DNA from 4 places in the Lysinibacillus sp. S1 genome. Region 4 is predicted to be linked to each of the others. Evidence: riboswitches for the same ligand, from Rfam matches in the RefSeq annotation. Region 4 holds a riboswitch; each other region holds the start of a gene.
What was found. A riboswitch is a leader RNA that binds a small molecule or an ion and turns the genes downstream of it on or off. The one in region 4 is predicted to bind cobalamin.

Region 1 (9,149 bases), 1.1 Mb from region 4:
TATTATTTGGGACGATTGATTCATGGATTGTTTGGCGATTATCAAAGGGAGCGGCTCATGTGACCGATTACTCAAATGCAGCTCGAACAATGCTCTATAATATTCATGAATTGAAGTGGGATGAGGAACTTTGCGAGCTTTTAGCTATCCCAATGTCCATGCTTCCAGAAGTGAGAAATTCATCAGAAATATATACAGAAACGGCTTCAAGTATATTTTTTGGAGAAAAAATTCCGATAGCTGGGATTGCGGGTGATCAGCAAGCCGCACTTTTTGGACAAACTTGTTTTACCAAAGGAATGGCTAAAAACACGTATGGCACTGGCTGCTTTATGCTATTAAATACAGGAGAGCAGGCAGTGACATCGGAAAATGGTTTATTGACAACCATTGCGTGGGGAATAGATGGGACAGTGACCTATGCATTGGAAGGTAGTGTATTTGTAGCAGGATCAGCTATTCAATGGCTACGAGATGGACTAAGGATGATTCGTACTGCAGAGGATTCTGAAACCTATGCTAGAAAAGTAGATCATACCGATGGGGTCTATGTTGTCCCTGCCTTTGTTGGACTCGGTACACCTTACTGGGATACAGATGCACGTGGCGCCATTTTTGGGTTAACACGTGGAACATCAAAAGAACATTTTATTCGAGCAACACTAGAATCATTAGCCTATCAAACGAAAGATGTACTAGACGCAATGGAAGAAGCAGCAGGTACTCCGATTGAAGTACTCCGTGTAGATGGTGGAGCTGTCAAAAATCAATTTTTAATGCAGTTCCAAAGTGATGTTTTACAGCTACAAGTAGAGCTAGCAAAACTCAATGAGTCAACAGCACTCGGTGCAGCCTATTTAGCGGGGCTGGCGACAAGCTTTTGGCCAAACCAAGAGGCTTTATCTGCATTATGGGTGAGTGGGGAAACCTATCAACCTTACATGGATGAAGAACAAGCCACAGCTCTGTACACAGGATGGCAGAAGGCTGTAGAGGCAACACGAATTTTTAAATCATAGCTATTGGGGGAGAAAGGTATGTTTTCATTTGAGCAGCGACCAAAAATTTTATATTATCTAGAGCACTATAGCTTTGACGTATTAGTCATTGGGGGTGGTATTACAGGTGCAGGAATTGCATTAGATGCCGCATCAAGAGGCCTTTCTGTCGCATTAATTGATATGCAGGATTTTTCAGCTGGTACGTCGAGCCGTTCAACCAAATTGATTCACGGTGGTCTGCGTTATTTAAAGCAATTTGATGTAGGAGTTGTAGCCGAGGTAGGGCGAGAGCGTGAAATTGTCTTTGATAATGCTGTACATGTCACAACGCCTGAAAAAATGCTATTACCTTTATATAAAAAGGGTTCACTCGGTCCCTTCACAACATCTATGGCATTAAAGGTCTATGACCGCTTGGCAGGTGTCAAAAAACATGAACGTAGAACGATGTTAAATGCTCAGGAAACCTTGGCATTAGAGCCTTTACTCAATCAAGATGGCTTAGTCGGCGGTGGCTATTATGTGGAATACCGTACAGATGATGCCCGTCTAACAATTGAAGTATTGAAAAAGGCTGTTGAATATGGAGCGCTTTGCCTCAACTATGCTGAAATGACGGAATTTATTTATGAAAAGAAAAAGCTTGTTGGCATTAAAGTGAGGGATCATGTGACGGGGAAAATGCTCAATGTCCATGCCGCCCAAATTGTGAATGCAACGGGTCCATGGGTTGATGACGTACGACAAAAAGATAAAGTAGCAGATAACAAGCAATTACGTCTAACAAAGGGCGTTCATATTGTCATCAAACAAAAGGATTTTCCACTAAAGCAAGCTGTTTATTTTGATATTGCTGATGGTCGCATGGCCTTTGCCATTCCACGAGATGGCAAAACCTATGTAGGGACGACGGATACTGTCTATGAAGGTAATCCTGTACATCCAGTGGCAACACAGCAAGATGTGGATTATCTAATCGAGGCTGCAAAAAAGGTCTTTCCAACAGCTACTATTACAAGAGACACAATAGAATCCTCTTGGGCAGGCGTACGGCCACTGATTTATGAAAAAGGCAAGGATCCATCAGAAATTTCAAGGAAAGATGAAATTTGGACAGCGCCAAGTGGTTTAATGACAATCGCTGGTGGCAAGCTTACGGGCTATCGCCAAATGGCTGAAACGATTGTCGATAAAATTGTGAAGACCCGTCGTTACAAGCATGCAAGTGCCTGTTTAACACGTGAGCTAGCACTTTCCGGTGCAAAGGGAATTAACGCTATAAATTTCCCTGACTATATTGCCTATAAAGCACGAGAAGGCGTACAGTATGGCTTAAATTATGATGAAGCCAAGCAGCTTGTACAAAAGTATGGCACGAATGTAGATGCTTTATTTGATCGCGTGAAATTTTTACATGAACATGGTAGTACAATGCCTCTTGCCTTACATGCTATGCTACTGTATGGCATTGAAGCTGAAATGGTCTATACACCAAGCGACTTCTTTATTCGTCGTACTGGTTTATTATACTTCGATATTGAAGCAGTAAAGCTTTATAAACAGCAAGTAATTCAGGTGATGCAACAACGCTTGAATTATACGGAGGAGCAAAAAAATAGGTATATTGCTGAATTAGAGCAAGCCATTAACGATGCAACAAATTTTGTGAAAGAAGGGGAGTAAGGGATGGAGCGTTATATTCAAATGTCGGATGAACAATTTGTCTTCACTCGAACATTGGAGCCTTCAACGCCATGTATTGGACATATTCACATTTTGCATGGCATGGCAGAGCACAGCGGTCGCTATTTAACATTTGCGAAAACACTCAACACAGCAGGCTATGTTGTGACGATGCACGATCACCGTGGGCATGGTGAAACGGCAGCATATAATGGGACATTGGGCTTTTTTGCTGAAGAAAACGGCTTTGAGCGTGTTGTAAAAGATGCTCATGAAGTGATTACACAACTTCACGCACCATACGCTAATGTACCATTTATTCTCTTTGGCCATAGTATGGGTTCTTTCATTACTAGACGCTATATTCAATTATATGGAGAGCAAGTAGACAATGTTATTCTCTGTGGCACTGGAAATGTGACAGCCTTGCATGCTGTAGGAAATCTAGTAGCCAAGGCTTTAGCTAAGGGGCTAGGAAAAGAAACTGAAAGTAAGCTGTTAAATCGATTGAGCTTTGGTAGCTTTAATAAGCGATTTCCCAATCCGAAGACTGCCTATGATTGGTTATGTTCAGTACAACAAGAGGTGCAAAAGTATATCGATGATCCCTATTGTGGCTTTATTCCAACGAATCAATTTTTCGTGGATTTGACAACTGGCTTTGCCACACTAAATCGTAAAAAAGAATTAGCAAAAGTAAGAAAAGACCTTCCTATTCTCTTGATTAGTGGCAGTAAGGATCCAGTTGGTGAACAGGGGCTAGGCGTTTACAAAGTTGCTGAACAATTAGCAGCGGTGGGGGTAGAGGATGTAACGGTTTATTTATTCGAGGATAAACGACATGAAATTTTAAATGAAGACAATCAAGAAGCGGTCTTTCAAGTTTTATTACGGTGGTTAGAAAAATATGATAGAAACTAAATTGCAGCAGGCAGAGGTCGTAGCAATAGTGGGGCCGACTGCCTCAGGTAAAACGGCATTAAGCATTGAACTGGCAAAAAAATATCACGGTGAAGTCATTAATGGTGATTCCATGCAAGTTTATAAAGGGCTCGATATTGGGACAGCTAAAATTACCGAAGAAGAGATGGAGGGCGTTCCTCATCATTTACTAAGCTTTTTAGAGCCTACAGAACCCTTTTCGGTAGCAGATTATCAAAAATTAGTACGTGCGAAGATCGCGGAAATACAAGCTCGTCAAAAATTACCTATAATAGTAGGAGGCTCTGGCTTATATGTACAAGCTGTCCTCTATGATTTCCAATTTACTGATGAAAAAGTAGATGAAGAAGCACGAAAAGCCTACTATGAGGAATTAGCAAGGCTTGGCCCTGAGGCAATGCATGACAAACTAAAACAACTAGACCCTCAAACAGCGGAGACAATCCATCCAAACAATACACGTCGTGTTATTCGTGCATTAGAAATGCTGGAATTAAGCGGTGTATCAAAAGCAGCTGAAGCACAAAATCGAGGGGAAGTACCCCTTTACAATCATGTTATTTTAGGGTTAGGTCAAAACATGTCCCGTGACGTGCTATATGACCGTATTAATCGTCGTGTTGATTTAATGATGGAAAATGGTCTTCTGCAAGAGGTGAAGGGACTATGGCAGCAAAATATCCGTGGTGTGCAGTCTATACAAGCCATCGGATATAAAGAATTATATGATTATTTAGATGGCAAATGTACCCTAGAGGAAGCCATTGATAGCTTAACACAAAATTCCCGTCGCTATGCAAAAAGACAGCTTACTTATTTCCGTAATAAAATGGATGTCCATTTTATTACGCCGGATGATCGATTATAAGAATAAAGAAGAATTTCTAAAAATTACTAATTGATAAATTGGTAGAACATGCTACTATAGGAATGAAGAGGTAGAAAGTTAGTAGGGAGGCTATTTGATGAAATCAATCAATTTGCAAGATACGTTCTTGAACCAACTACGTAAAAACAGTGTTTTTGTAACTGTATTTCTGTTAAACGGATTTCAGTTAAAAGGGACTGTGAAATCATATGATAATTTTACAGTATTACTACTTGATGCTGAAAATAAGCAGCACCTAATCTACAAGCACGCCATTTCTACATTCGTACCAGCAAAACAAATAGAGTTTTTAGAGACAGAAGTATAATAAGTATGTTAAACAGTTAGTGTTCTCACACTGGCTGTTTTTTTTGCTACAAGCTATAATGATAGTGGAATTTGATATTTTGGAGGACAAAGTTTATGAAAACAATGGAAACAACACAATTATTAGATCTGTTAGATGCAAATGAGGACCTATATATTATCGATGTTCGTGAAGAGGATGAAGTAGCACATGGCATGATCCCAGGTGCTAAACATATTGCACTCGGAACTATCCCTGAACGTTTAGAGGAATTAGATGTAGAAAAGCCATATATTATTGTATGTAAGGCTGGAGCTCGTTCTGCCAATGCGTGTGCTTACTTAGAGGCACAAGGATTTGATGTAACAAACCTTGAAGGCGGCATGCTGGCTTATGATGGAGAATTAGAATTTAAATAAATCATGAAAAAAAGAAAGAGCATATACTCTTTCTTTTTTCATGATTATTTTTTCACGGCGTCCATGATAAAATTAAAATTCTCTTCAAAGTTTTTGTAGATATTAACATTTTTTTGTCCCTGCACTTTTGAAGCATAACTAGCAAAGTTTAGACCAGCTCCATAAATTTGTAGTGCTCCATTCGCCAAATCCCCTTTTTGGAGAAGCTCAATGCCATCTTTCAAGAAATTTTGACTCTCCTCGAAATGACACTCCGTAATGTATTTATCACCACTATGAAATAATTTTAAATTTTCTAGTATTTTATTTGCTGTCTCTTCGCTGATCGAAGCGTCGATATTGATTAATAACTGATTGATCGGTTTTACGAGTTTGGCATAGAGGCTATCGTGCGTTTCACAGGTTTCAGCAATAGCGTTTCTTAATTCTTTTGCATTCATCGTATCTACTCCTAACTTTTCATCGTTTTACTATTTGATACTTACCCTAATTTTAATCAACTGAATACTGAATTTTTAGAAATAATTTATGTTTACATTGAACAGATTATTAAGGTTTTCAACTTTTATGTTCAACATTACTCAGTGAATTGGCAAAACATATGCTACGGAAGGTAGAGATGATGGAAAAGTCTGTAGTTTATTTGTTAAGACAATTGATTTAGTAATTAGTTCTTGTACAAGCTGAGTGTTAGGCATAGAGAAATCTTTAAAAGCAATAATTAAGGAAGACTAGGAATCAAGTGAAAGATTCACAGGCTATTGATAAGCTTATATTGGGAATTGGAGTATGTACTAAGTTAACACTCAAAAAATTTTTTCCTCTTGACACTAAAAAAGTTGTAAAGTAGATTTAACATAATTACATAAAAGCAATAGGTGCCCACTAGGGAGAATAGGGAATAAAGTGAAAAGCTTTAGCGGACCCGCCACTGTATAAGGGAGTTTCATAGTGTATGCCACTAGCGAAAAGCTGGGAAGGTACTATGAGGTGTTGAACTTGAGCCAGGAGACCTGCCTACATGCTTTAGAAGATATAGATGATGGAAAAGTCTGTAGTTTATTTGTCATGACAATAAACTACAGACTTTTTATTTTGTCTTAATGAGAACGAGAGGAGAAATAATCATGCAATTATTACAAGACACGATTCAAAACATTCAAGGGGTTGATATGAAAAGTATGGAGCAAGCTAGAATGCGGATTGATGCGCTTTGTAAGCCCCCGGGTAGCTTGGGTAAACTAGAATCAATTGCCGTACAGCTCTCTGGTATAACAGGACAATTATATCCGACGGTCGACAAAAAGGTGATGATTGTCTGTGCTGCAGATCATGGTGTTTGCGAGGAAGGTGTAACCACGAATCCACAAGATGTTACGGTCTTTCAAACATTAAATTTTCCTAAGGGGGGTACAGGCGTTTGTGCGATTGCGGGGATTACCAATGCAAAGGTGGTCACAGTAGATGTGGGAGTAAAAGAAGATATTTCACTTGATGCAGGTGTCATTATTCATAAAATTAAATACGGTACCGATAACATGGCACACGGTCCAGCTATGGCCAAACAAGAAGCCATTCAATCGATAGAAGTAGGAATCCGTGTGGCCACTGAGGAAATCATAAAAGGTGCTGATGTACTTGGGACTGGAGAAATGGGCATCGGCAATACAACACCAAGTGCTGCGATATTAGCTGTTTTGACGGGATGCAACCCTATCGAAGTAACGGGGTTTGGTGCAGGAGTAGGCCAAGGAGGCATTGCCTATAAAGCGGCAGTTATTGAAAAAGCAATTACCTTAAATAAGCCTAATCCAAGTGATGTTATTGATGTTCTGGCTAAGGTTGGAGGGTTAGAGATAGGGGCGATGACAGGTATTATTCTTGGCGCTGCTGCCCATCGTAAACCCGTTGTCATTGATGGATTTATTTCGACTATAGCCGCCCTCATTGCTTATAAGCTCGAACCAAAAGTAATCGATTATATCATTCCTTCCCATGCTTCAGAGGAACCAGGGGCAAAAATTGCCGCTGCCTTACTGGGCATTGAACCGATGTTGCATATGAATATGCGTTTAGGCGAAGGTTCTGGAGCAGCCTTAGCCTTTCCTCTTTTAGATGCAGCTTGCTCGATGATGAAAAACATGGTGACTTTAGAAGAATCAATGCAGTTGTTAAAAAGGTAAGTTAAATGTCTCTTTTTTAATCAAATAAGGAATGAAACATTAGCTTAAACAATAAAACAGCCAATGACTTAATTTTTGGTCATTGGCTGAATGGTTATGCACGATTTAACTTTCGTAATGGCAAGCGCCACTTCATCATATAGGAAAGAATACGTAAAGCTGTAATCACTGCGAATAAAATATAAAGGAATATGTCCCCTGTAAAAACCTCGAATCCGATTAGCAGTCCAGCAAGAGCTGCCCAAACACCATAAACTTCATCACGGAGAACTAATGGTTTTCTTCTAGCTAATAAATCTCGTACAATACCACCACCTGAACCTGTCAAAACAGCAGCTACAATGACTGCGCTCACTGGCATATCAAGCTTGACAGCATAGAGTGCGCCTTGAATAGCGAATGCTGATAAGCCAATCGCATCTGTGAAGTTACCCCAACGATGCCAATGTTGAATCAGATGATGCGGAAAAATAAAGAATATCGTAATCGCAGCAAGCGCTATTTGAAACATCATATCCTGTCCCCAAAGCGTTGTGACAGGTAGTCCAATGAGTAAATTTCGAATAGCTCCTCCACCAAAAGCAGTCACAATACCAAGTATATATACACCGAATAAATCGTATTCTTCTTCCATGGCAATAATTGCCCCAGAAATAGCAAAGGCAATTGTTCCTATAATACTAAAAACCTCCCAAGCCATCCCTTTCACCCCTTCTATCAATAAATAAACTTTATTAAAAGTTAAAAGACTTTTTACGTAACAGAATCTATGAATTTAATAGCCAAAATCGGTCATTAAATACGCTTCTTGAAATAAGTCCGCACATTAGCTTAGCGTAAAATCCCCTTAGAAACAATAGGCAAGTTTTACAGGTGCACATACAAATTGATAAAATGTGATTAAAATAAAGAAAAACATTCGTCAAAAGCGTTCATATACCAGTAGTTGGTTAGGGAATTCTAGAGTGATTGAAGTCAATTTAGATAGTCAATAAATCTTCCTGATTGAAATGCGAGACATTGTGAAATGGAGAAGAAAGAATGACGTTTACATCAAATTTATCAACAGAAACGCTGTCATTAGCGGCAAAAGTAGAGGAGCAAGTTCGGCCTTATCATGCCAAGGTAGAAGAAATGGCGTTCTACAATCAGCAGAAGGTGCTAGCAGCTTTCAGAAAGCATCAAGTAAGTGATTATCATTTACATCCATCAAACGGCTATGGCTATGATGATGAGGGACGGGATAATCTAGAGCGTGTTTATGCGGAAGTATTTGGTGCAGAGGCAGCCATAGTCCGACCACAAATTATTTCAGGGACACATGCAATCACGCTTAGTCTATTCGGTGTTTTGCGTCCTGGTGATGAGCTGCTTTATATTTCTGGTCAGCCATATGATACATTGCAATCCATTGTCGATGGTGGTGATAAAGATACAGGTTCACTGAAAGATTATAAAATCGGTTATCGACATGTGGATTTACTAGATAATCAGGTCATTGATTGGGCAGGTGTAGAAGCGGCCATTACAGCACAAACCAAAATGATTGCGATTCAGCGTTCAAAAGGCTATGCAACACGTCCATCCTTTACAATTGAAGAAATTGTAGAAATGTGTGTAAAGGTACGTAAAATAGCTCCGAAAGCTATTATATTTGTAGATAACTGCTATGGCGAGTTTGTAGAGGCGCAGGAACCTACAGAGGTCGGTGCTGACTTAATGGCAGGATCGCTCATTAAAAATCCA
Region 2 (9,149 bases), 1.8 Mb from region 4:
AGTTGGGAAAGCAAAGCCCCACTGGATGTATACATAACTGTATTGGGGGATAAAAAAATGGAATTTTCCAAGCTGATTGATAAGCGTCGCTCTGCTAATAATTTTATCAAGGACGTTAAAATGACTGAAGAAGATATACGCCCTATTTTGGAGGATGTTAAGCTTGCCCCTTCAGCATTTAACTTACAGCATGCTAATTATATTGTTGTGCTGGATGAGGATATGAAAGAAAAGGTGAGAGAGGCAGCATATGGTCAATATAAAGTACATTCAGCTTCAGGTGTAATTCTTGTACTAGGTGACAAGGAAGCATATAAAAATACTGCTGAGTTAAGTCAGGGCATGGTGGATTTAGGCATAATTACAGCGGGTGAACTAGAGGATATTGTAGCAGAGAATACAAGATTTTATGAGGATCGCGGTGAAGGATTCATGAAAGATGAAGCCATTCGTAATGCTTCTCTGTCTGCAATGTTATTCATGCTAGCTGCGAAAAATCGTGGTTGGGACACTTGCCCAATGATTGGCTTTGATAATCAGAAAATGCGTGAGCTTTTCAATGTGCCAGAAACACATGAAATAGCCTTAATGATTACTATTGGGAAAGAAAAAGAAAGCAGTCGTCGATTACGTGGGTATCGCAAGCCAGTTGAAGAATTTGCCATTTATTATTGAAATGGTATAAAATACAATAGCTATACAAATACTATGAATAATGTACATTTAGGAGGAAACATCATGAAAGTAGTAGCAATCGTAGGTAGTATCCGTAAAGAATCTTATAATATGCAATTAGCTCAATTTATTCAAAAACGTTATACAGAAAAGTTAGATCTTGAAGTATTAAGCTTAAAGGACCTACCAATGTATAATCAAGATATTGAAAATGAGGCTCCACAAGCAGTTCTTGATTTTAAAGCAAAAGTAAAAGCTGCAGACGCTGTACTTTGGGTTACACCTGAATATAATGGTACAGTTCCTGGGGTTATGGTAAATGCTATTGATTGGCTATCTCGTGTAGATAAAGTAATGATTGGCAAACCATCTATCATTATGGGTGCATCAATGGGGAACTTAGGTACTGTAAAAGCACAATTACATTTACGTGATATTTTATTCTCTCCAGGCATTAACTCACCATTACTTAGCGGTAATGACGTTTATATTGGTGCTGTTCACACTAAATTTGATGAAGAAGGCAATTTAACTGATGAAGGTACAGTGAAATTCCTTGACGTAGTTATTGATAATTTCTTAAGTTGGGCAAAAAAATACGTTTAATTAAAATATAACCCATAAGTATACAATATACTTATGGGTTATATTGTTGAAAAAAAGAGGATGTCACTAGCAAAAAAAGCTCTTTTGTTAAGGCGAATGGTTGATTTCGGTTCCGCTAGCGTCCGATGCCGCTTCCCTCAATTCCGTTCGCTCTAGGGTCTACTCTGTGACGCTAGCTCCTCTCCCATCAACCATACATCAAGAGATTATTTTTCATATTAGCAGTAACGGATAAAATAGCCCATTAGAGAAAGGATAGGCACTTGGAGAAGTGATTAGTTACCCATAAAATCTTTGCTAAGATGGTAATTCTTGTGAAGCGGCAAGCCTTTTTCATACAAATTCTAATGAATGTTCAATACTATGACCCATAGGTATACAATATACTTATGGGCATTTTTTGTTTGGAAAGATGCTACTTCTGCATGAAATCTTCACACTTTCAAGATATACTTTTAAGAAATTCTAAAATGGTGGTTACGGATGAGAAAATTATCATTAAAGCTGGGCATTATCTTCTTCATCACATTGTTTTGTATTGAAACCTTTATGATGTTTTTTTTGCATGTTTCCTTGACGAATTCTAGAGTGGAAGAGGAACTAGAGCGTTTACAAGCGAGAGGAAATTCACATCGTACTATATTAGAACAGAACTTCAATAATGAAACACTAGCACATGTCGTTCTTATGGAATCAGAAGCAAGTACAGATGTCGTGGTGACTGACCATTTCGGGACAATCCTTGCATCCTCACAGCCACATCAAGAAATCAGTGATCTGATTCGTGAAATAGAGGGGGAAATACCTTATGAAGGAAGGGTTTTACAAGACAATTGGCAAGAAGTTAAAGCAATTGCGACTATAAGCCCTATTCAAAATCAGCAAGGAACGATTGGCTATGTATTTATGTTTCAAAATACCGATTCCATCCATGCATTAATGAAACGGCTGAATAAGCATTTTCTCATCGTGGGTATTGTATCTGGTCTAGTCAGTATTGCAGTCATTGTTGTTCTATCTCGTAAGCTGGCTAAGCCACTTATTCAAATGAAAGAGGCTACATTGAAAATGAGTAAGGGTGATTTTACAGTTGCTCTTTCTACGAATGGAAAAGATGAGCTTGGGGATTTATCAAATGCTATCCAGCTTTTATCCAATGATTTAAATCATCTAAGGCAAGAGCGTAAGGAGTTTTTATCGAGTATTGCACATGAGCTTCGTACACCGCTAACTTTTATTAAAGGCTATACAGACATTCTTGCTAAACGGGATTTAACAGAGCAAGATCGTCAAAAGTATTTAGCTATTATAATAGAAGAAACAAATAGACTTTCTAGATTAATCAAAGATTTATTTGATTTAGCGAAAATGGATGAAAACTCATTTGTAATTGAAAAACATTGCTTACATTTAGAGCCGTTTTTTACAAGCATTGAAGAAAAATTAAGTCCCGCTTTTCAAGATAAAGGTATCTATTTAGTTGTACGTTGTGATAATGGCTTAACACTATGTGCAGATGAAGCAAGACTTGAGCAAATTCTGATTAATCTATTAAATAATGCATTAATCTATTGTGCACCAGGAGATATGACTACAGTCACTGTAAAACAAGACAGTGGAATTTTAAGCATCATCGTTGAAGACACAGGGAAAGGAATTCCAAAGAAGGATTTACCGTATATTTTTGATCGGTTTTATCGAGTGGAAAAATCACGTAGTCGTGCTTTAGGTGGATCTGGACTTGGGCTTGCTATTGTCAAGGAGCTAGTACAAGCACATGGGGGAGAAATAAAGGTTAGAAGTGAAATAAATAAAGGGACTACTTTTGAATTATCATTTAAAGGAGTAGAAATGAATGAAAACGATTTTATGCATTGATGATGAACCAAGAATGTTAGATTTATTAACCCTTTATTTGGAACCACTATTTAATTGTAGAGCAATGTCTTCTATACAAGAGGCATTGCATTTTTTAGAAGAAGAGCATGTGGATTTAGTTCTTTTGGATATTATGATGCCAGAGATGGATGGGTGGCAGGTTTGCCAGGAAATTAGGAAGTTTTGGGATGTTCCTATCATTATGCTTACTGCAAAAGGAGAACACGCTGATATTGTAAAAGGTTTAAATCTTGGTGCTGATGACTACGTTTTAAAGCCTTTTGATGAGGAAGAATTGTTAGCACGCATACATGCTGTATTAAGAAGAACGATATCTGAAGAAAAAGTGATTAACTTTGAAGGGCTTTGTTTAGATAGAGAGTCCTTTGAAGTATATTTTCAACATAAGGCAATTCCATTAACACCAAAGGAATTTGCCATGCTCGCCCTATTTTTAGATTATCAAAATAGAGCATTTTCTAGAGAACACCTTATACATGCCGTTTGGGGATATGATGTAACGATTGAAGATCGTACCATTGATTCACATGTACGTAATTTACGAGAAAAATTAAGAAAAAGTGGTTTTCCGGCGGATGATTACTTGCAAACCGTTTGGGGCATCGGCTATAAATGGCATAAGTCTGCAAAGAGAAAGCAAATGGAACATAAAAGCTAGAAAATAACCTCTACCAGAATTGAAGGTAGAGGTTATTTTCTATTATTTTGGACTAAGCTCTTCTTCTGTTACCCATTTATGATTTGTTACAGCTTCACCACTTGTAGTGGAAGTATAATCAACCATATATACAGTTGTTTGCACAGCCTCGTCAATAAGGACAGTCGCATTTTCCATACCTTCCATATGTGTTGCGTCCGTTTTTACTTCTGTTCCAGGAGCCAGTGGTGCTTCTTGTGGGTCAATTAATTCTTCATGAATTACCCACTTATGCTTTTCTATTCGCTTTCCACCAGATGTAGGCTCATAGGAAATAACATAGGCAGTTGTAGTATAGGCACCTACTATTGTTGCTTCGGCCCCTTTCATACCTTCCATATGTCCATCTGTAATAATGGCTGTGCTTCCTATAGGAAATTTCGGATTTTCAGCTTTTTTTAACGTTACTGGTACTTCGCCAGAACTTGAATGGTTCATTGTAGAATGATCCATTTCTTCAGCAGCTTCATTAGAAGTGGACGCAGGTTTTGTTTGATCCTCTGTACAAGCCGATAAACTAATTAGAGCGACTACTGATAATAGTCCGACTGACCATCTTTTATTGAATTTCATATGATATCCTCCTCACTATGTGCTCCTAATGTAGCAAATAAATATGCAGAAACGATGGATATAACCTATGAAAAACATTTCTCTAGTCTGGCGGGGAGATATGCTATTGAATGGGCATGATCTTCAATGTTTTTTGTAATCTATGGGCGAAGATACCAGCAAAAATAGCTAAAATAATATCTTTTGGTAGTGGAGGAATCATCCAAAGCCAAGCGAGCTTATATGAAAAATTCTCTGGCGCACTTGCCCATAGCTTATAGGCAAAAAACATCCAATTTGTTCCTATCAAATAATTTATAGCCGTTGCTACCAAAGCAGCTACGATAAAACTTTTCTTTGTTCCGCTTCGTTCTACGATTAACCCCGCAACAAATGCCGCAAATATAAAAGTAATAATAAACCCAAAGGTAGGGCTTAAAATTTGGCCAATTCCACCCCCGAAACGAGCAAAGACAGGAGCTCCTGCCAATCCTACGCACATATAAATTGTGCAGGCGAGCGCACCTTTTCTACTACCAAGAATAAGCCCTGCTAAAATTGCAAAGAAGGTTTGAAGCGTAATGGGTACACCACCTACTACCATAAAAGGTGCAAAGGAAGTGATATTAGCACCCACCATCATTAGCGTTGTAAATAATCCAATGTAGGTAATGTCAACAGTTCTTAACTTATGGTGACTATGTTGTGTAACAGTTGCCATGATTTCACCTCGTTTTATAAGTTATTACTGCTAGTGTAAAAAACGAATACATTTGTGTCAACTTTATTATTTGTATAAGTTAACGCAATTACTGAATTAAATTGAAGTAGACTATCTATCTATAAAAATGTATGATAGAATCGTCACAATTTTATAACTTCAAATACTATTGGTGTGACATTTTGAATGTCACTTAAAAGGGAAGTCGGTGGAAGTCCGACGCTGTCCCGCAACTGTAACGATGAATCCTATAATATGATTTGCCACTGTTTAAGAATGGGAAGGCAATTATAGGATAGTGAATCGAAGCCAGGAGACCTGCCATTTAGTAATACCTGTAATGCCCACGAGGATGCAAGCAATTACGGACAATAGCTGGATATTTTTCTGACTTTGTTTAATCTTGGGTATTTCTATGCGCATTTTCGCATGGGATACCTTTTTTTATTGCTTCATTCATCAATATTCAGTAGGAGTTTAAAACAGATGAATAAAAAATTTATGTTATTTTCCTTCGTACTTTTCATGGTATTAATTGTTTCAATGACCTTTGCTGTAATRGTTGGCTCAGTTACAGTTACACCGTTATATGTATGGAAAGTCATTCTTTCTAAAATTCCTTTTATACAAAATTCGATCGAGCAAGATTGGAGTCGCTCTCAGGAAATCATCATCTGGCAAATAAGAGCACCTCGTGTTTTGCTAGCTGCGATAGTAGGAGCGGGGTTAGCTATTGCAGGGGCAGCCATTCAGGCACTAGTACGTAATTCTATTGCAGACCCGTATATTCTAGGGATTTCTTCAGGGGCAGCTGTCGGAGCTACTTCTGTGATTATTTTAGGAGCCTTTTCATTTTTAGGTATTTACGCTCTTTCAGTATCCGCATTCCTTGGTTCATTACTTGCCATTGCACTTGTCTTTTTCTTATCACGTGTTGGGGGACGTGTCTCTATTTTCCGCTTGCTATTGGCAGGCATGGCTGTGTCCTTTATCTTAACGGCTATCTCTAACTTTATTTTAATGATGTCAAAGCAAGAAGGGGCCTTAAAGGCTGTTATGTTTTGGATGCTAGGTAGTTTAGCTGGAGCCAAATGGAATAATATTGTGATTCCAGCTTTCGTATTCTTTATTGTATTTGGGCTACTGTGGCTACACTATCGCAATTTAAATTTATTATTACTAGGAGAAGAGGCGGCAGTGACATTAGGCGTTAATCTTCAGCAATTCCGTATTCAGTTAATACTACTAGTATCTCTATTAACAGGTGTGCTTGTCGCAGTTAGTGGTTCTATAGGATTTGTGGGATTGATTATTCCCCATATTGTGCGTTTAATTGTGGGCTCAAACTATAAATACGTAATACCTATCAGTGCTTTAATAGGTGGAATATTCTTAGTGTGGGCAGATGCCTTTGCTCGAATTATTATTGCTCCTCAGGAAATGCCAATTGGTATTATTACAGCTTTTTGTGGAGGACCATTTTTCATTTGGCTTCTCCGTCGTAACAATTATTCTTTCGGTGAAGGAGATTAACTTCCATGACATTAGAAGCGAAAAAAGTATCATTCTCCATTTACGATCAGCGTATACTGCATGATGTAAGTATTCAAATAAAAGAAAAGCAATTTGTTGGATTAATTGGTCCTAATGGGAGCGGAAAATCAACATTGTTAAAAAATATGTATCGTCTCCTAAAACCTGAAAGTGGCTCGGTAGTATTAAATGAGCAAGATATATTAAAGCAATCAAGCAAAGCAATTGCGAAAAATTTGGCTGTTGTAAGCCAAGAGACACCCGTATTATTTGATTTCACTGTGCATGATTTAGTCAGTATGGGAAGAACCCCACATAAAAAGCTGTTAGAGCTTGATCAAGAGAAAGATTTTCAAATTGTTAAAGAGGCTCTTAGGCAAACGGGCATATCGCATTTAGAGAAACGAAGCTTTAGTTCGCTTTCTGGTGGCGAGAAAAAACGTGTCATGGTTGCAAGGGCACTCGCTCAACAAGCACAGATATTAATATTAGATGAGCCGACGAATCATTTAGATATTCAACATCAACTTCAACTTATGGATTTAATTCAGACTTTGCATTTAACCGTAGTAGCAGCTTTACATGATTTGAATATTGCTGCTATGTATTGCGATCAAATTTACGTTTTACAGCAAGGGCGAATAGTTTGTCATGGTACACCAGAGGAAGTACTTACGCCAACAGTGCTGCAAGATGTATTTGGTGTTTTTGCGGATATTCAAATACATCCAATGACAGGGAAGCCGTATCTTACATATGTTCCTGAACAGTTCACGAAGGGGTTTAGCCAAATATAGAAAAGTGTCATCTTCTATTAGATACATAAAACAACCTTTAAGGAGTGACTGTATGCAAATAGCCTTTACGAAAATGCATGGTATTGGCAACAGCTATATCTATCTTGATCTTTTCCAACATGATTACAAGGAAGATATCTTTTGTGAATTGGCTCAAAAAATGGCCAATGTCCATACTGGTATTGGCTCAGATGGATTGATTATTATCCAACCCTCTAAAATTGCTGACTGTGGTATGCGTGTATTTAATAAAGATGGATCTGAGGGGACAAATTGTGGTAACGGTCTTCGCTGTGTTGCTAAGTATATTTTTGAACGTCATATTGTACGACAAGAGCTAATTACGATTGAAACGAAATCCGGGATTATGCTGGTACAGGTAGTGGTGCAAGACAATCGTGTAATAGAAGTGATTGTCGATATGGGCAAGCCTCTCTTATTGCGCAAAGACATTCCGATGTTAGGAAACCCAAATGAGCTTGTCATCAATGAAATATTTCCTTTACCCCAACAAACTCTTTTAGTAACAGCTTTGTTTTTGGGCAATCCCAATACCGTAGTTTTTGTGAATGCGATCGAGCAAGCACCATTAAGAACATTAGGCGGTATTATAGCAAACGATATGAGATTTCCTTATCGCTGCAATGTTGAGTTTGTAGAGGTTGTTCATGAGAAGGCATTAAAATGCTGCGTTTGGGAACGAGGTTCGGGTATAACAGAGGCATGTGGGACAGGTGCTTGTGCAGCGGTAGTGGCTGCTATATTAAATGGTTTTTGTCAGAAGGGAGAAGAGATAGTAGTCCAACTTAGTGGCGGTGACTTAGTCATACGATGGGCTGACAATGATCATATCTGGATGCGTGGACCTGCAGAATTTATCGCGGATGGTATTTATGAATTTTTATCTTAATTACTCCCATTTCATGCCATTTTAAATAAATGAATACAGGACGCCTCCGATTTAAGAGTGGCGTCCTATATTGTAAAGCCATTAAGATACTGCTTTTAAGCCTGCTACACCTACGATAATTGCTATGATACTGATAATACGTGATAGATTTTTGGATTCGCCAAAGAAAATGATATTTACGAGTACAGCTCCAACAGTACCAATTCCTACCCAAACAACATAGGCAATACTTAACTGCAAATAGTTGAAGGATGCATATAAAAGGGCAAAAGACACACCAAAACCACCAATATATAACATTAAGTTTCGTAATGTTTTATGCTGACTATAGAAGCGTAAGCCAACCACACCTATAATTTCAGACAATGCAGCTAAGATAATAAGTATCCAACCCATTATACATTCTCTCCTTTCGTTTGCATCTGCTCTTTAGAGGAATTATCCGCTAATTTTAGACCAATCACACCTAATAATAAAATAATCATGAACAGTCCTTTAATGGCATTAAATTCTCCTTCGAAAATGAAAATATCCATTAATGTGGTACCGATTGCACCTGCTCCAGCGAAAATAGCGTAGACTGTACCAGTAGGTAAGCTCTCACAAGCCTTCGATAAGAAATGAAAATCTATAGCAATGATTGTCACAATAATTATCCAATGCCACCATGAGCTTGCTACGTTAAAGCCAAATACCCAAAGCAATTCAAATAAACTTGTTAAAACGACGTACATCCATTCTTTTTTCATCAATAAAATC
Region 3 (4,868 bases), 450 kb from region 4:
TTCTTTTTTTGCAAAGCTATGACCATTTCAAAAATCCATGGACGTTCAAGATGCGCGCGATGTAACAATTCGTCTTCATAAAACAAGGTGATTGGATCACCGTTATAAATAATTTTTCCAGCCTCCATAACAATGATTAGATCTGCCCATTCATAGGCGAGAGGTATGTCATGGGTTGCTAGTAAAATGGTTCTCTCACCATCATCTAATTTGGCTAAGTATTGTAATACTTGTGTAGCATAATAATTATCAAGACCTGCTGTTGGTTCATCTAACAAAAGGACAGAGGGCTCCATCGCTAAAACACCTGCCATTGCTACACGTTTTTTCTGACCTACGCTTAAAAAATGAATGGGTTTATCAAGCAAATCTTTCACTTCGGTTTGCGCAACGGCCCATGCTATTTTTTCTTCCGTTTTTTCAGTAGACCAGCCGAGATTCAATGGGCCAAATGCTATATCTTGCTTGACGGTCCCTGAAAAAAGCTGATGATCTGCATTCTGAAAAACAATGCCGACTTTTTGGCGTAGGGCCTTTAAAGCTTTTCGACTATATTCCAGATCGTTGCCTTCGAATACAATCGTTCCAGCTGTAGGTTTTAAAATACCGTTAAGATGCTGAAATAAAGTCGATTTTCCTGCGCCATTATGCCCGAGTATGGCGATTTTTTTACCTTTTGGAATGTCTAATGTAATATCTGACAACGCCTTCGTACCATCCGCATAGGCATAAGATAATTGGTTGAGTTTAAAATAAAATGCTGTCATGTAAAATACCCTCCATATACGATGAGGACTAGTAAAATAGCTGCCATGCCTAGCCAATTTTTCTTGCTATAAGAGCCCATCTCTTGCCAGTAGACAGCCTCGCCTCCACGTGATTGCATGGCATTGTTGAGCTCTCGGCTACGCTGAAACATTTCCACAAATAATGCCACAATAAGCATGGAGACAGAGCGTAGCCATTGCATCGGTGAATGATAGCCAAGACGTGCTTGCTGGGCGAGATGTATATTTTGCATGCTTTCTAAAAACATAAAAATAAAACGATAGATTAGTTCGACGAGCTCCACTAATAAAGAGGGAAGTCGCCATTGTCGTAGCACATAACATATTCCTTGTACGGAAGTGGTTAGAATTAAAAAGTATAAACAACTAATGCTACCAAGGACAATAAAGAACAGCTGTTGCGCTGCTAAAACACTTGCATTCCCAATAAAGACAGTCCAATTCCTAAATGTAAACGACCAAATATGGGCAGGGAGTGTATTCGTTGATGATGTAAAGGAAAGTAAAATAGATACGAGACTTGTTAATAAGAAAAAGCTAGGTAGCAATAATAATTTGCCGTAGTATGCAAGCGGAATTTTTGCACCTAAAWTGATAAAAGMACTCATTACAAWAMATGTWATGAGTGAAAGTCGTTCATCTCTCATGWTGAGCGTTATGAGAAGTAGTCCAAGTGAAAATATCATTTTTTCTARCGGATGAACGGACGCTRGCTTATTCAGATAGGCATACTTATCAATGAGTAACATAATGGTTAACCTTCTTTGGGTTTGCCACGCATATAGCCGATGAAGTAGCCAATAAAGCCAGCTCCTATAGCTGCCTGTAGCACGAATAATAAGCTTTCGATTTCACCACTTGGTGGCTCCCATAGACTTTCAAACCATGGTTCATATTCCGCATTGATTTCACCGATAGCTGCTTCTGCTTCTCCATCAGCACCACCAAATTCAGCACCTTTTTGTATGAATAAGGGAATGATGGCTAACAACACAACAATTGCTAATAACAATAAATTTTTTTTCATTTGTTAATGTGCCTCCTTTGTTGAGAAAACACGTAACGTTTTTAATTCGCTAACATTGTATTTTTTCAAGAAATTCATCACAATGACCGTTAAAATTCCTTCACTCAMTGCTAAAGGAATTTGAGTTAAGGCAAAAATACCTGCAAACTTTGTAAAGGATGCCATAAAGCCTCCAACCTCTGAAGGAAAGGCTAGTGCTAGTTGTACAGAAGTCACAATGTAGGTACCTAAATCACCAAGCATAGCTGCAAAGAATATGGCTAGTGAAAATGACAACCCTACTTTTTGAGCCCCTTTAAAGACAAAGTAAGCAATAAAAGGACCAACAATAGCCATAGAAAAGGCATTAGCCCCTAAAGTTGTAATTCCTCCATGAGCTAATAATAAAGATTGAAATAATAAAACGATTGTTCCAATTACACTCATTGCTAGAGGGCCAAAGAGTACTGTCCCAAGTCCTACACCAGTTGGGTGAGAGCAACTACCTGTAACTGAAGGGATTTTTAGGGCGGATAGCACAAAGGCAAAGGCCCCTGAAAGCCCCAAAAGCATTTTTGTTTCAGGATTTTCATCAATGGTTTTTCGAATAGAACGCAATCCTAGAATGATAAATGGGATAGAGATCACCCACCAAAAAATAGCCCATTCGATTGGTAAAAAACCTTCCATGATATGCATGGCAAAGGCACGTTTTGGCACGATTAAAAAGGCCAGTAAAAAATAACTAAGTTTCCACCATGATAATTTCAAAAAGCTTTCCTCCTAACTAATTAATAGATTTTTAGAATATTGCGTGCGTAATTAAAAAAAGCACTTCTCCTTAGGTGGAAAAGTGCATAGCTAAAAAAGCAAATAACAGTCTCATCTGCTAAGCCGCACACCTATCCTCGTAGGTTGAAACGATCACTTATTTTTCGGCAGGTCTCCTGGCTCTAGTTCAATGCTTTATAGGTCTTCCCATCCGTTGGACAGTGACATATTCTATAAAGCTCCCTATTACAGTGGCGGGACCGCGCCGGACTCAAACCGGCTTCCCTTTTAAGCAAAATGACAAGCACTTTGCACCGAAAAACATTCAAATTGTGAGATTTCACGACAAAGTGTAACATGAATTTCCATAAATATGCTATACCTTTTATAAAATTTTTAAAATTAAAGGTCAACGGTGAATATTCTGATAAAAGTTTGTGCGCAAATTATATAGATTTATATAAATTTCATATCTAGTTCCATTCAAAATTGATAAATTTGTCATAAATTTTTAAAGAAATATTGAAATTTTAAAATAATAAGATATGATAAAGACAGTTTTCTATTTAAAATTCTAATAAAAATTTCATATAAAACGTCAATAAGTGCTCGAATAGCTCGAGATAATAGGGAAATTGGTGAAAATCCAATACAGCCCCCGCTACTGTAATAGCTGATGAAATCGCAAAGCCACTGGTACAAACTTGGGAAGGTGCGACAGTAAAATGAAGCTTAAGTCAGGAAACCTGCTTATTTGATTGTGCATGCAAACTTTTCGGAGGGAGAAGTTGAAGCGAAAGCGGGTACCTGTATTTCATTCTATTCGTTTTTATTTGGCTTCTACAAAACCTTTACTCTTCGTTATAGAGTAAAGGTTTTTCTTTTTCCAAAAAGCAAATGAGGGGAGACAGAAGATGACAACTTGGAATTTAGAGGGGATGAAAACACATCTCTTTATTTGCAATGGCAGTAGCTGCATGAAAAAGGATGGGGAGGAAATTACCTTAGCCATTCGAGATGAGATACAACGGCAAGCACTCGATCAGGAAATACATACGACAAGAACGCGCTGTAATGGACGCTGCAAGGATGCTTGTGTGGTAATCGCTTATCCTCAAGGAAACTGGTATCGTGTGCCATCAACAGAGCATGCTAGAACACTAGTACAAGATTTACATCATGAATCCTTATACAACGAACATGTCTTTACACTTCGTGAAGGTACATTACAGCGTACTGCTCAAACAACTGCCATTAAAGGGATCGAAAAGGTGAAAGAGGGGTAACAACATGGCGCAAAAAGGAAAAATTTTCGTAGTAGGCTTTGGACCTGGAGATTTTAAGCATATTACGACACGTGCAGTAGAGGCTTTACAACAAAGTGATATGATTATAGGCTATAAAACCTATGTAGAGCTGATTCAAGATTTAGTAAGTGCAAAATCGATTGTTAGTACAGGCATGACAGAAGAAGTGTCGCGTGCACAGGAAGCCGTTCGTCAAGCCGAAGCAGGGAACATCGTCTCAGTAATTTCGAGTGGTGATGCAGGCGTCTATGGCATGGCAGGATTAGTCTATGAGGTGTTAATTGAGCTAGGCTGGACAGAAGCAACAGGAATTGAAGTTGAAATTGTTCCTGGGATTTCTGCGATTAATTCATGCGCTAGCATACTTGGTGCACCTATTATGCATGATGCTTGTACAATCAGTTTGAGTGACCATCTAACACCTTGGAATTTAATTGCAAAGCGTGTCGAGGCAGCTGCAATGGCGGACTTTGTCATTGCTTTATACAATCCTAAAAGTGGACGTCGAACAAGACAAATTGTCGAGGCTCAACGAATACTCTTAGAATATCGTTCGCCAGACACACCAGTTGGGCTTGTGAAAAGTGCCTATCGAGAACGTCAAGAAGTGACCATGACAACACTAGCAGAAATGCTAGAACATGATATTGGTATGTTGACAACTGTCATTATCGGGAATTCGTCAACATTTTTCTATGACAATAAGATGATTACGCCCCGCGGTTACCAACGTAAATATACCCTGGGTGAAGAGAAACAGCCATTACGTCCACATCAACGTTTACGCGAAGAAAATGAACCTTGRGCAATGAACCAAGAGACAGGAACAGCGCGAAATGACTTTACGGCTGACCCTAATGCAGGGCGCTTTAATAAACCCAGTATAGCCGCTACGCCAAAGCCGAAAAAAACAGCTCTTGAAATGGCTACAGCGGCACTTGCAATGGTAAAAGGGACAAGCGCAGTCAAAGTAACACCGAAGCTTGTACAGCAAAA
Region 4 (9,149 bases):
GGCTGTGGAATTCCGACACAAGAATTAGATCGTATTTTTAACGCCTTTTATCAAGGAAACAATCATCATAATAAAGAAGGGCTAGGTTTGGGACTAAGTATTACTAAAAATATTGTTGAAAAATTAAATGGTAACATTTATGTGACAAGCACTGTAGGGGAAGGGACAACATTTACATTTACAATGCCCCTCTCAACACTAGAAAACGTAAGTAATGAACAAGCTATCATTACATCACATACAGATACAGAAATACAGCTTCGACTGCCCCTTATTTATAAAGGAAGCGATAAAAAAATACTGGTGGTAGATGACAACCATGTCAATATAAAAACTTTAACGGAAGCACTAAGTTTAAAGGGATATACAGTGATCGCCTTAGATAACGGCTTTGATGCGATCGATTATATTAAAACCAATCATGTAGATTGTATGTTAATCGACCTAATGATGAATGGCATGTCAGGTTATGAGTTATGTAAACGTGTACGTAAACAATATGATATGCTGGAACTACCAATAATTATCTTAACTACAGTTATGAAGCAATCTGACTTACTGCAAACGTTAAAAGTAGGGGCGAATGATTATCTACAAAAGCCGATTTCTACCGATGAACTTTTTATTCGTATTGAATCTTTATTGGCTGTTCGACAATCATCAATCGATGCAATCGAAGTAGAAATGAACTATTTATATTCACAGGTCACACCACATTTTGTATATAACACACTTAATACGATTATTGGTTTAAGTTATACAGATATGGAAAACACACGTGAAGCTCTTTATTGTTTAGCCACTTATTTCCGTGCAAAACTGAATGTTCATTATCGAAATAGCATTGTCCCCATTGATGAGGAGATGGAGCTTGTAAAAGCCTATTTATCAATTGAAAAAATGCGCTTTGGAGATCGTTTACGTATTAAATATGATATTGACGAATCGATACAATTAGGAATCCCTGCATTGTCCATTCAACCTTTAATTGAAAACGCAGTGTTCCATGGTATCTCTAAGAAAGTAGAGGGAGGGACCATAGAATTAAGCCTACAGAGAGAGGGACAATTTGTAAGAATTAAAATCTATGATAATGGTGTAGGAATTTCAGAAGAAAAATTGCACCAATTGCTAAATGAAGAAAGTACAAGAATTGGCTTTATGAATCCATTAAAGAAATTTAAATTAATAAAAAATGCTAGTTTACGAATTTACAGCGAAGAAGGAAAGGGAACAACAATTGTCATTTTATTACCAGAGGGTGGTGTCACATGAATATAATGATCGTTGATGATGAAAAATTGGCCATTGATGTTTTATCTATTATGGTTAAACAACTTGCCCAATTTCAGATTAACATTAAGGGAACATTTACAAATTCAACTGAGGCCCTCCAGTTTCTTGAAAAAGAAATAATTGATGTAGTGTTTTTAGATATTGAAATGATTGACACACACGGTATGCAACTTGCAAAGCAGCTCCTACACAAGCAACCATCCTTACAAATCATTTTTGTTACAGCTCATACACAATTTGCCGTGGAGGCTTTTGAAGTTGAGGCAACAGATTATTTATTAAAGCCAGTACAGGAAAAACGACTGATTAATGCGTTAACAAAAGCACAGAAAAAAATGGTCGTGACGGTGGCGCCGAGGGATGAGAAGAAAAACTCATTATATGCGCATACATTAGGCAGCTTTTATCTACTGGATGTTCAACATAATGTGATTAAGTGGCGAACAAGAAAAGTACGTGAACTATTTTTATATTTACTATTTCACCAAAAACGGCCTATGTTAAATGCAGTTCTTTTAGAGGAATTGTGGCCAGATTTGAACTTTGAAAAGGCAGCTAGTAATTTACATACAACTATTTATCATTTAAGAAAGATATTAAAGGACAATGGTATTCAAGATCCCATACTCTTGGTCAATAATCACTATAAATTAAATGCGGAAATTCAAACTGATTATGATGAGCTGAATCAACTATTGGAGCAGGATCAACATGATGAGAAATCCATTCAGCAGTTATTGAATTGCTATGAGGGTGATTTTTTAATAGATGAGGAGTATTTATGGGTTAATCAAATCAGGCTCCGCTTAAAGCAATCTGTATTACATGTGCTTGAACAGTATATTGCACGTACAGACGTTGCCCACACTTTATTAAAGTATAATTGCCTACAAAAGCTTTTAGAGCTAGACGAATACAATGAACAGTATATGTTTCAATTGTTAGAATTCTTAATTCAACAAAATAGGAAACAAGAATGTATAAAATTCTTTGAATCTATAGAGGCAAAATTAGCTGAAATTGATCTCCCTGTGCCAGAAAAATTTTATAGAAAATACAACGAGTTCTTACTCAACGTTTAGAAACGATTTCGGAAAAGTAATTTCTGTTTTAATAGTAGGTAATAATTTTATAAAAAGGAGATGCTTTCGGCATGCAAAAGATTGAAATAATTGAGCTTCACCATATTGAGCAAGATTTGGAGAAGCTTACTGAATTATTGATTATGGTCGTAGATGAAGGAGCATCCGTAGGTTTTTTACCTCCACTCACACAAGAACAAGCGATAAAATATTGGCAATCTGTCTTAGCGTCAGATGTCTTACTGTTCATTGCGAAAATAAATAATGAAATTGCAGGTAGTATTCAATTGCATTTAACTAGCAAACCAAATGGCATTCATCGTGCTGAAATTTGCAAGTTAATGACACATCCCAACTTTAGACGCAACGGTATTGGACGAGCGCTGATGCAACAAGCAGAGGAACGAGCAAAACAAGAAAACCGTTCCTTGCTAGTTTTAGATACGAGAGAAGGGGATCCTTCCAATAAATTATATAAATCATTAGACTACCAAGAAGTAGGGAAAATTCCGCAATATACTATTTCACCAGATAGAGAATTAGAAGCAACCGTAATTTACTATAAATTGATATCGAATATAACTGAAAACGTGTAGAAAGGGAGCTAGTATATGAACGAAGCGCAATTATTTATGCAAATGAAAATGTGGCGTAATTGGACTGTTGAATTTCTACGTACGATCCCTGAGAATATTGCTGATCAGATACCCGCTGGACATCATAACAATATTCGTTGGAATGCTGGTCATCTATTAGTTGGTTGGGATCATACCGTTTTTCCAGCTGTTACACAAGAAAGGCATTTGCCCCTATCCTATCATGTAATGTTTCCTAGTGGCAGTAAACCAGATGACTGGACTGAGCAACCGCCAACAATGGATCAAATCATTATGCTCCTAGAGGAACAACCAATTCTTATTGAACAAGCTTGTGCAGGACATCTACATGAACCGCTTAAAGAACCTTTTTTAGGTATGAAAACATTAGGTGATATGGTTGTCTTTCATATGAACCATGAAAATTTTCACATGGGAATTATAAAAAGTATGATGCAAACGCTCTTAAAGAATGAAGCCTAACTGATGGAATCAGTTGGCTTCATTTTTCTATATATACCATGGTAACAGATCCTCCATTTTCTTACCTGGCTTACTTTTTTTATCTTTTACGATCCATGTGCCGTCTTTCTTTTGCAACTGATAGCTTACATTTGTACCATCCGCCCTTTTAAAGAGCATATAACCTATATTACCCTTAATAAAAGTGACAGGGTCTATGACATTTTTGTAGGGAATCTTTCGCTCAGGAAATAAAATATGGGTCACTATTTCCTCTGCAATCATAGCAAGGGATTTCATATCATTATTAATTTCAGCTTGATATTGCAATTGATCGTATCGGTAGGAAGTATACGATGCTAAGTCCAGTTTAAAACTCTGCTGTATATCTAACAGTGTTGCCCTATAGAATGCGTTTATTGCCTTTTCTACATCATCTGCCTCATGTATATAGCGAAGTGTGCTGACACCAGTTGGACTGACTTCAAACGTAATGATTTCCTTACTGTAGGGTGGGGAATGCGCATGCTCAAAGGTCGTAACTTCCACGCTAACTTTAAAGCTAAACTGACTTTCTTTGACAATTTTTAAAATTTTCACATCATACAAGCCATACTGCTTAGGATAGCCATAGTAATGATCAATTTCCTTTTCGATAAATGGATTAAGGATTGTAATGAATGTGTCCCTGATTAGTTGCTCATCAGCTTGTTCACTTTGCGCATAAATCTTACATGGCAGAATGAACATAGTGAAGATAAACATTAAAACATAAGCAAATTTTTTCATGGAATAGTGACCTTTCTGCAGGATGATACTTTATAGAGTGCACCAATCACAGCAAATTATCGAGCATTTTTAAAGAAAGGGAATTGAACAATGGGAAAAATAATACTGCCCTTTTTATGTATGCTTTTGTTATTTCCAACAGCTACTTCGGGGTCAGAACCTGAAGGCTTAAAATGTCCAAATCCAGATGTATTGATGAGAACAACGGAGAAAGACAAAGACGAGCTTAGTCAAGCATTAGCTGACATCATTCCAAAAGTATATGGCTCAAGCCCTGATTATCAGGAGTGGCAAATTGAGGTGATAAAGCCCATGCCCATATTAACTGGCATGGAGGAGAATTACTATAAAATGGCGGTGAACTTCTGTGGAGAAAATGTGGCTAATCACTCCTGGTTTGTTCGATTAAGGTTTCCAAGATTACTGCCAGCGCAAAGTGCATCACTAGGTGAGCTATATATCGTAAAAGAGACAAATTCTAAATGGATCCATTGGTTTCAATATCATTAAAAAGGAAGAATCCATAAATGGATTCTTCTCTTTATGACATCGCTATCGTTTTCGTTGCTACAGTTTGTTGAAATGCCTGATCATGCTCAACAATCACCATTGTGAGATGAGAGCTTTTTATGAGCTCTTCAATCTGCATGCGTGAATAGATATCAATAAAATTGAGTGGTTCATCCCAAATATATAAATGAGCCTTCTCACACAAGCTTTTAGCAATCAGCAGCTTTTTCTTTTGCCCACCAGAATAATGAGAGATATCCTTCTCAAATTGAATACGCTCAAAATCCATCTTGCGCAGGATTGATTTAAATAACGTCTCATCAATACCATGCTCTTCAATAAATTCCGATAGCAATCCCTTTAAATGGGATGTATCCTGCTGAACATAGGAAATGACTAGACCTGAAGCTAACTTTATCGAGCCTGTATGTTGGATGGGATTACCTAGAATAAGTTTTAACATACTACTTTTTCCGCTTCCATTTTTGCCATCTAAAACAACTCGATCCCCTTGTGCCACTTTGAAGCTAATAGGCTTATTCACGATATGGTCATCGTACCGAATCGATACATCCGTGACAACAACCATTTCTTTTGATGGATATGCCAATGGCTCTACTTTCAATGACTCGGTTTTTTCAACATTTTTTAGCAGTTTTGATTTTTCCTCAATAGCTCTTTGTTGTCTGGATTCCAGGTTCTTCGCTCGTTTCATCATCTTGGCTGCTTTATGTCCAACAAAGCCTTTGTCCAGTTTGGAACCTGAATTGGTTGTGCCGTTTTTGGAGGCTTCCACTTGATTAGACCAACCTGACGAACGCTTTGAGGATTGTTTTAATCGGTCGATATCTTTTTGCAGTCGTTGATTGGTTACTTCTTCGTGTTCCTGCTGACGATCAAAATTTAACTTCCAAGAAGAATAATTTCCACTTTGAACGTCAATATTGGCTCTATTAATCGATAGGATATGGTCAACACAGCCATCTAAAAAGCTTCTGTCATGTGAAATTAAAATAAATCCTTTTTTCCTGCGAAGATAATCGGAAACCGTCTTTCTTGCATCCGTGTCTAGGTGATTGGTTGGTTCATCAATTAATAAAAATTGACCCTCTGTCAAAAACAACGCAGCAAGCAGCACCTTTGTTTGTTCGCCATTGGATAATGTTTTAAAAGGACGATACATGACCTCCGCATCTACATGTAGGTAAGCTATTTCACGTAGACATTCCCAATCTTCTGCCTGAGGACAAATTTCCTCAAATATTTCATGGGTATATTTATTTGGATCAGAAACTGGATAGGGGAAATAAGTGAAGTCTACAGAAGAGATGATTTTTCCGCTATACTCATAATTTCCTAATAACAACTGAAAGAATGTTGTTTTACCTCGTCCGTTTCTACCGATAAATCCAAGTTTCCAATCCGTATCGATTTGAAAGTTGACATTCTCAAAAATATTGTCAAAGCTGCTTGGATAAGAAAAAGTTAGGTTTTGTACTTGTATCATGGACATGATAATTCCTCCTTTGTATTGCAACAGTTTACTTTTCATACAAAGTCGGTCTATCCATCTATGGTTCATTTCTCCGTATAAGCAGATGGATATTAACGACTTATACGGAGTGTTACATGCGTTACAATAGTTTCTGAATCGCTCATATTTTTTCCTCTCCTTTATGGGTAAATGAAAGGTACAAAATCAACTATGAAAGCAAGAAAAAAACCCTCCAATTGTACATTGGAAGGATTAGTCTTTCTCTGAATAAATGCGATTTGCCATTTGTGTCATGACAAATAAAATGCAAACTGATAGTTAAAAATGGATAGACTAACCCTATATTTTGTGTTTGAAATCATTCAATTCAAATAAAAATATAGTTTAGTTCTTCATTGTCCATTCATCAGTCCTCTCATAATTGTCTTTTTATAGTAACAAATTTTTTTACAGAATACAATGTAACCTTATTTTCATTTAGTACTATACAACAATTCCTATAATATTTATAGAAATAATTTATATAATAGTTGAAAAATAATTTCTACTATTCTGAAATATGTGCTATAGTAGGAGCATAATTGAATATTGTGTAAGACTTGGTGCCAAATGAAAGTTTGGCTTAAAAGGGAAGTCGGTGCAAATCCGACGCTGTCCCGCAACTGTAATTCGGAGCAAATCACAAATGCCACTGGGGAAACTGGGAAGGCTGTGAGGCGTGTTGATGGAAAGCCAGGAGACCTGCCAATTTCTAGTACACACCAAATACCTACGTGGAAATAGGTGGTGAAAAGTGACCAAATAGGCACTGTGCGATAACGTTTATGCGAAAGTAGATACTTTTTCGTATTGTTTTAGCATTATTAATTTTAACATGCAGCCATTTTCCTAATAGGAGAATGGCTTTTTATTTTTTCTAAAAAAGGAGCTTAAAAACATGAACTATACAAGTACATTGATCGGTTATCCCTATATAGGGGAGGAACGCGAATGGAAAAAAGCACTAGAAGCATTTTGGCGCAATGAACTTTCTGAGGAGGACTTTGAGGAAAAATTAAAGAAAATCCGTTTATCAAGAATAAACAAGCAGCTGCAACTTGGAATCGATATGGTGACAGTTGGCGACTTTACGTTTTACGATAGAATGTTAGATACAGCTTTGATGTTTGGTTTAGTTCCAAAGCGCTTTAACTGGCAAGGTGGTAAAGTCGATTTTCATACCTACTTCAGTGTAGCAAGAGGAGACAAAACAGCCGTAGCTAGTGAAATGACAAAATGGTTTAATACAAATTATCACTACATTGTTCCAGAGTATGAGGGACAAGCCTTACAACTAACAGAAAATAAAGTGTTAGCCGACTTTTTAGAGGCGAAGGAAACTTTCGGTATCATTGCGAAGCCGACACTAATTGGTCCCTATACATTTTATAAGTTAACGAAAGGCTACAACAAATTAACACAGGTTGAGTACTTATTAGCTTTATTACCACTCTATACGCAGGTATTAAAAGAATTAGTGGATGCAGGTGCCACTTGGATTCAGCTAGAAGAGCCATCCCTCGTCTTAACACTTGATCCAGCAGAGATAAAGCTGGTGAAAGAAATGTATGACCAGTTAGCCACTGCCGTTCCTGAGGCTAAAATAATGCTACAGACTTATTTCGAAGCTTTAAGTGCCTATGAAGCATTAAGTACATTGCCTGTTCAAGGATTCGGTTTGGACTTTGTTCATGGCTATAAAGGAAATATGGCGTCACTTCGTCAATTTGGTTTCCCGCAGGATAAAGTATTAGGAATAGGGGTAGTGAATGGCCGTGATATTTGGCGTTCAAACCTGGCGGAAGTCAATGCGACGATTCAAGCCATTGAACAGCTAAGTCATGCTGCTGAACTATGGATTCAACCATCAAGTAACCTACAGCACGTTCCAATCACAACCTCTCTTGAAAATGAACTTGACCCTGTTTTAAAGCAGTCTCTGGCCTTCGCAGATGAGAAAATCATAGAAATCACGGGGCTGACTAAATATAGACGAGATAAAGATGGTTCCTTACAACATAATTTTTCAGAAAGTATGAAGGCGATTGAGGCTCTAAAAAAACATCCAATCCGCCAAAATAAGTTAATTCATCAAGCCGTTCAAACTGTGACAAAGCAAGATTTTGAACGACACAGTAATTTTACGAAGCGACAAACGATCCAACAACAAGCCTTAGGATTACCGCTGTTTCCAACAACTACAATCGGTAGCTTCCCGCAATCAGATGAAGTGAAAAGAAATCGTAATGCGTGGCGAAAGAAACAATTATCGAATGAAGCCTATGAAACATTTTTAGAAGACGAAACAAAGCGCTGGATCTCCATACAAGAGGAATTAGATATCGATGTACTTGTTCATGGTGAATTTGAGCGTACAGATATGGTTGAATATTTCGGTGAAAAGCTGACTGGCTTTGCCTTTACAAAGAAAGCGTGGGTTGTTTCATATGGATCACGCTGTGTGAAGCCTCCGATCATTTATGGAGATGTTGCATGGGCTTCACCAATTACCGTAAAAGAATCCGCCTATGCCCAAAGCCTAACGAAGCGATTTGTAAAAGGCATGCTGACAGGGCCAGTAACAATATTAAATTGGTCCTTTGTGCGAGATGATTTGTCCCGTAAAGATGTCGCTTATCAAATTGCATTAGCACTCCGTAAAGAGGTGGAAGCACTAGAAAACGCAGGTATATCAATTATTCAAGTGGACGAGCCAGCGTTAAGAGAAGGTTTACCGCTTAGAAAGGAGGAATGGGGGGCTTACTTAGAGTGGGCTGTCAATTCCTTTAAGCTTGCGACATCTAGTGTCAAAGATGAAACACAAATCCATACACATATGTGTTACTGTGAGTTTAATGATTTCATCGAACCAATTAGCGC

Region 1: it holds a riboswitch for cobalamin, as region 4 does, so the genes downstream of both, cobT (nicotinate-nucleotide--dimethylbenzimidazole phosphoribosyltransferase) here and metE (5-methyltetrahydropteroyltriglutamate--homocysteine S-methyltransferase) in region 4, are expected to answer to the same signal.
Region 2: it holds a riboswitch for cobalamin, as region 4 does, so the genes downstream of both, ACHZEU_RS16380 (FecCD family ABC transporter permease) here and metE (5-methyltetrahydropteroyltriglutamate--homocysteine S-methyltransferase) in region 4, are expected to answer to the same signal.
Region 3: it holds a riboswitch for cobalamin, as region 4 does, so the genes downstream of both, ACHZEU_RS23285 (energy-coupling factor ABC transporter permease) here and metE (5-methyltetrahydropteroyltriglutamate--homocysteine S-methyltransferase) in region 4, are expected to answer to the same signal.

The regions. Positions count from the first base shown of each region.
Region 1 covers NZ_CP173154.1:1,485,091-1,494,239, reverse strand. The annotation lists gene glpK (glycerol kinase GlpK) at 1-1,019, shown strand, start outside; gene ACHZEU_RS07875 (glycerol-3-phosphate dehydrogenase/oxidase) at 1,038-2,684, shown strand; gene ACHZEU_RS07870 (alpha/beta fold hydrolase) at 2,688-3,605, shown strand; gene miaA (tRNA (adenosine(37)-N6)-dimethylallyltransferase MiaA) at 3,592-4,494, shown strand; gene hfq (RNA chaperone Hfq) at 4,592-4,822, shown strand; gene ACHZEU_RS07855 (rhodanese-like domain-containing protein) at 4,918-5,220, shown strand; gene ACHZEU_RS07850 (hypothetical protein) at 5,265-5,660, opposite strand; cobalamin riboswitch at 6,080-6,256, shown strand; gene cobT (nicotinate-nucleotide--dimethylbenzimidazole phosphoribosyltransferase) at 6,348-7,403, shown strand; gene ACHZEU_RS07840 (trimeric intracellular cation channel family protein) at 7,498-8,103, opposite strand; gene ACHZEU_RS07835 (methionine gamma-lyase family protein) at 8,445-9,149, shown strand, end outside.
Region 2 covers NZ_CP173154.1:3,287,648-3,296,796, forward strand. The annotation lists gene ACHZEU_RS16350 (nitroreductase family protein) at 58-675, shown strand; gene ACHZEU_RS16355 (NADPH-dependent FMN reductase) at 739-1,281, shown strand; gene ACHZEU_RS16360 (ATP-binding protein) at 1,765-3,159, shown strand; gene ACHZEU_RS16365 (response regulator transcription factor) at 3,137-3,838, shown strand; gene ACHZEU_RS16370 (YdhK family protein) at 3,881-4,450, opposite strand; gene ACHZEU_RS16375 (biotin transporter BioY) at 4,554-5,150, opposite strand; cobalamin riboswitch at 5,304-5,491, shown strand; gene ACHZEU_RS16380 (FecCD family ABC transporter permease) at 5,637-6,683, shown strand; gene ACHZEU_RS16385 (heme ABC transporter ATP-binding protein) at 6,689-7,480, shown strand; gene dapF (diaminopimelate epimerase) at 7,533-8,390, shown strand; gene ACHZEU_RS16395 (multidrug efflux SMR transporter) at 8,472-8,786, opposite strand; gene ACHZEU_RS16400 (multidrug efflux SMR transporter) at 8,786-9,139, opposite strand.
Region 3 covers NZ_CP173154.1:4,618,492-4,623,359, forward strand. The annotation lists gene ACHZEU_RS23270 (energy-coupling factor ABC transporter ATP-binding protein) at 1-767, opposite strand, end outside; gene cbiQ (cobalt ECF transporter T component CbiQ) at 764-1,537, opposite strand; gene ACHZEU_RS23280 (energy-coupling factor ABC transporter substrate-binding protein) at 1,543-1,815, opposite strand; gene ACHZEU_RS23285 (energy-coupling factor ABC transporter permease) at 1,819-2,565, opposite strand; cobalamin riboswitch at 2,714-2,899, opposite strand; cobalamin riboswitch at 3,152-3,334, shown strand; gene ACHZEU_RS23290 (ferredoxin) at 3,480-3,851, shown strand; gene cobJ (precorrin-3B C(17)-methyltransferase) at 3,856-4,868, shown strand, end outside.
Region 4 covers NZ_CP173154.1:355,170-364,318, reverse strand. The annotation lists gene ACHZEU_RS01900 (ATP-binding protein) at 1-1,275, shown strand, start outside; gene ACHZEU_RS01895 (response regulator) at 1,272-2,378, shown strand; gene ACHZEU_RS01890 (GNAT family N-acetyltransferase) at 2,450-2,974, shown strand; gene ACHZEU_RS01885 (DinB family protein) at 2,990-3,457, shown strand; gene ACHZEU_RS01880 (DUF3888 domain-containing protein) at 3,485-4,225, opposite strand; gene ACHZEU_RS01875 (hypothetical protein) at 4,346-4,735, shown strand; gene ACHZEU_RS01870 (Lsa family ABC-F type ribosomal protection protein) at 4,767-6,248, opposite strand; cobalamin riboswitch at 6,814-6,994, shown strand; gene metE (5-methyltetrahydropteroyltriglutamate--homocysteine S-methyltransferase) at 7,168-9,149, shown strand, end outside.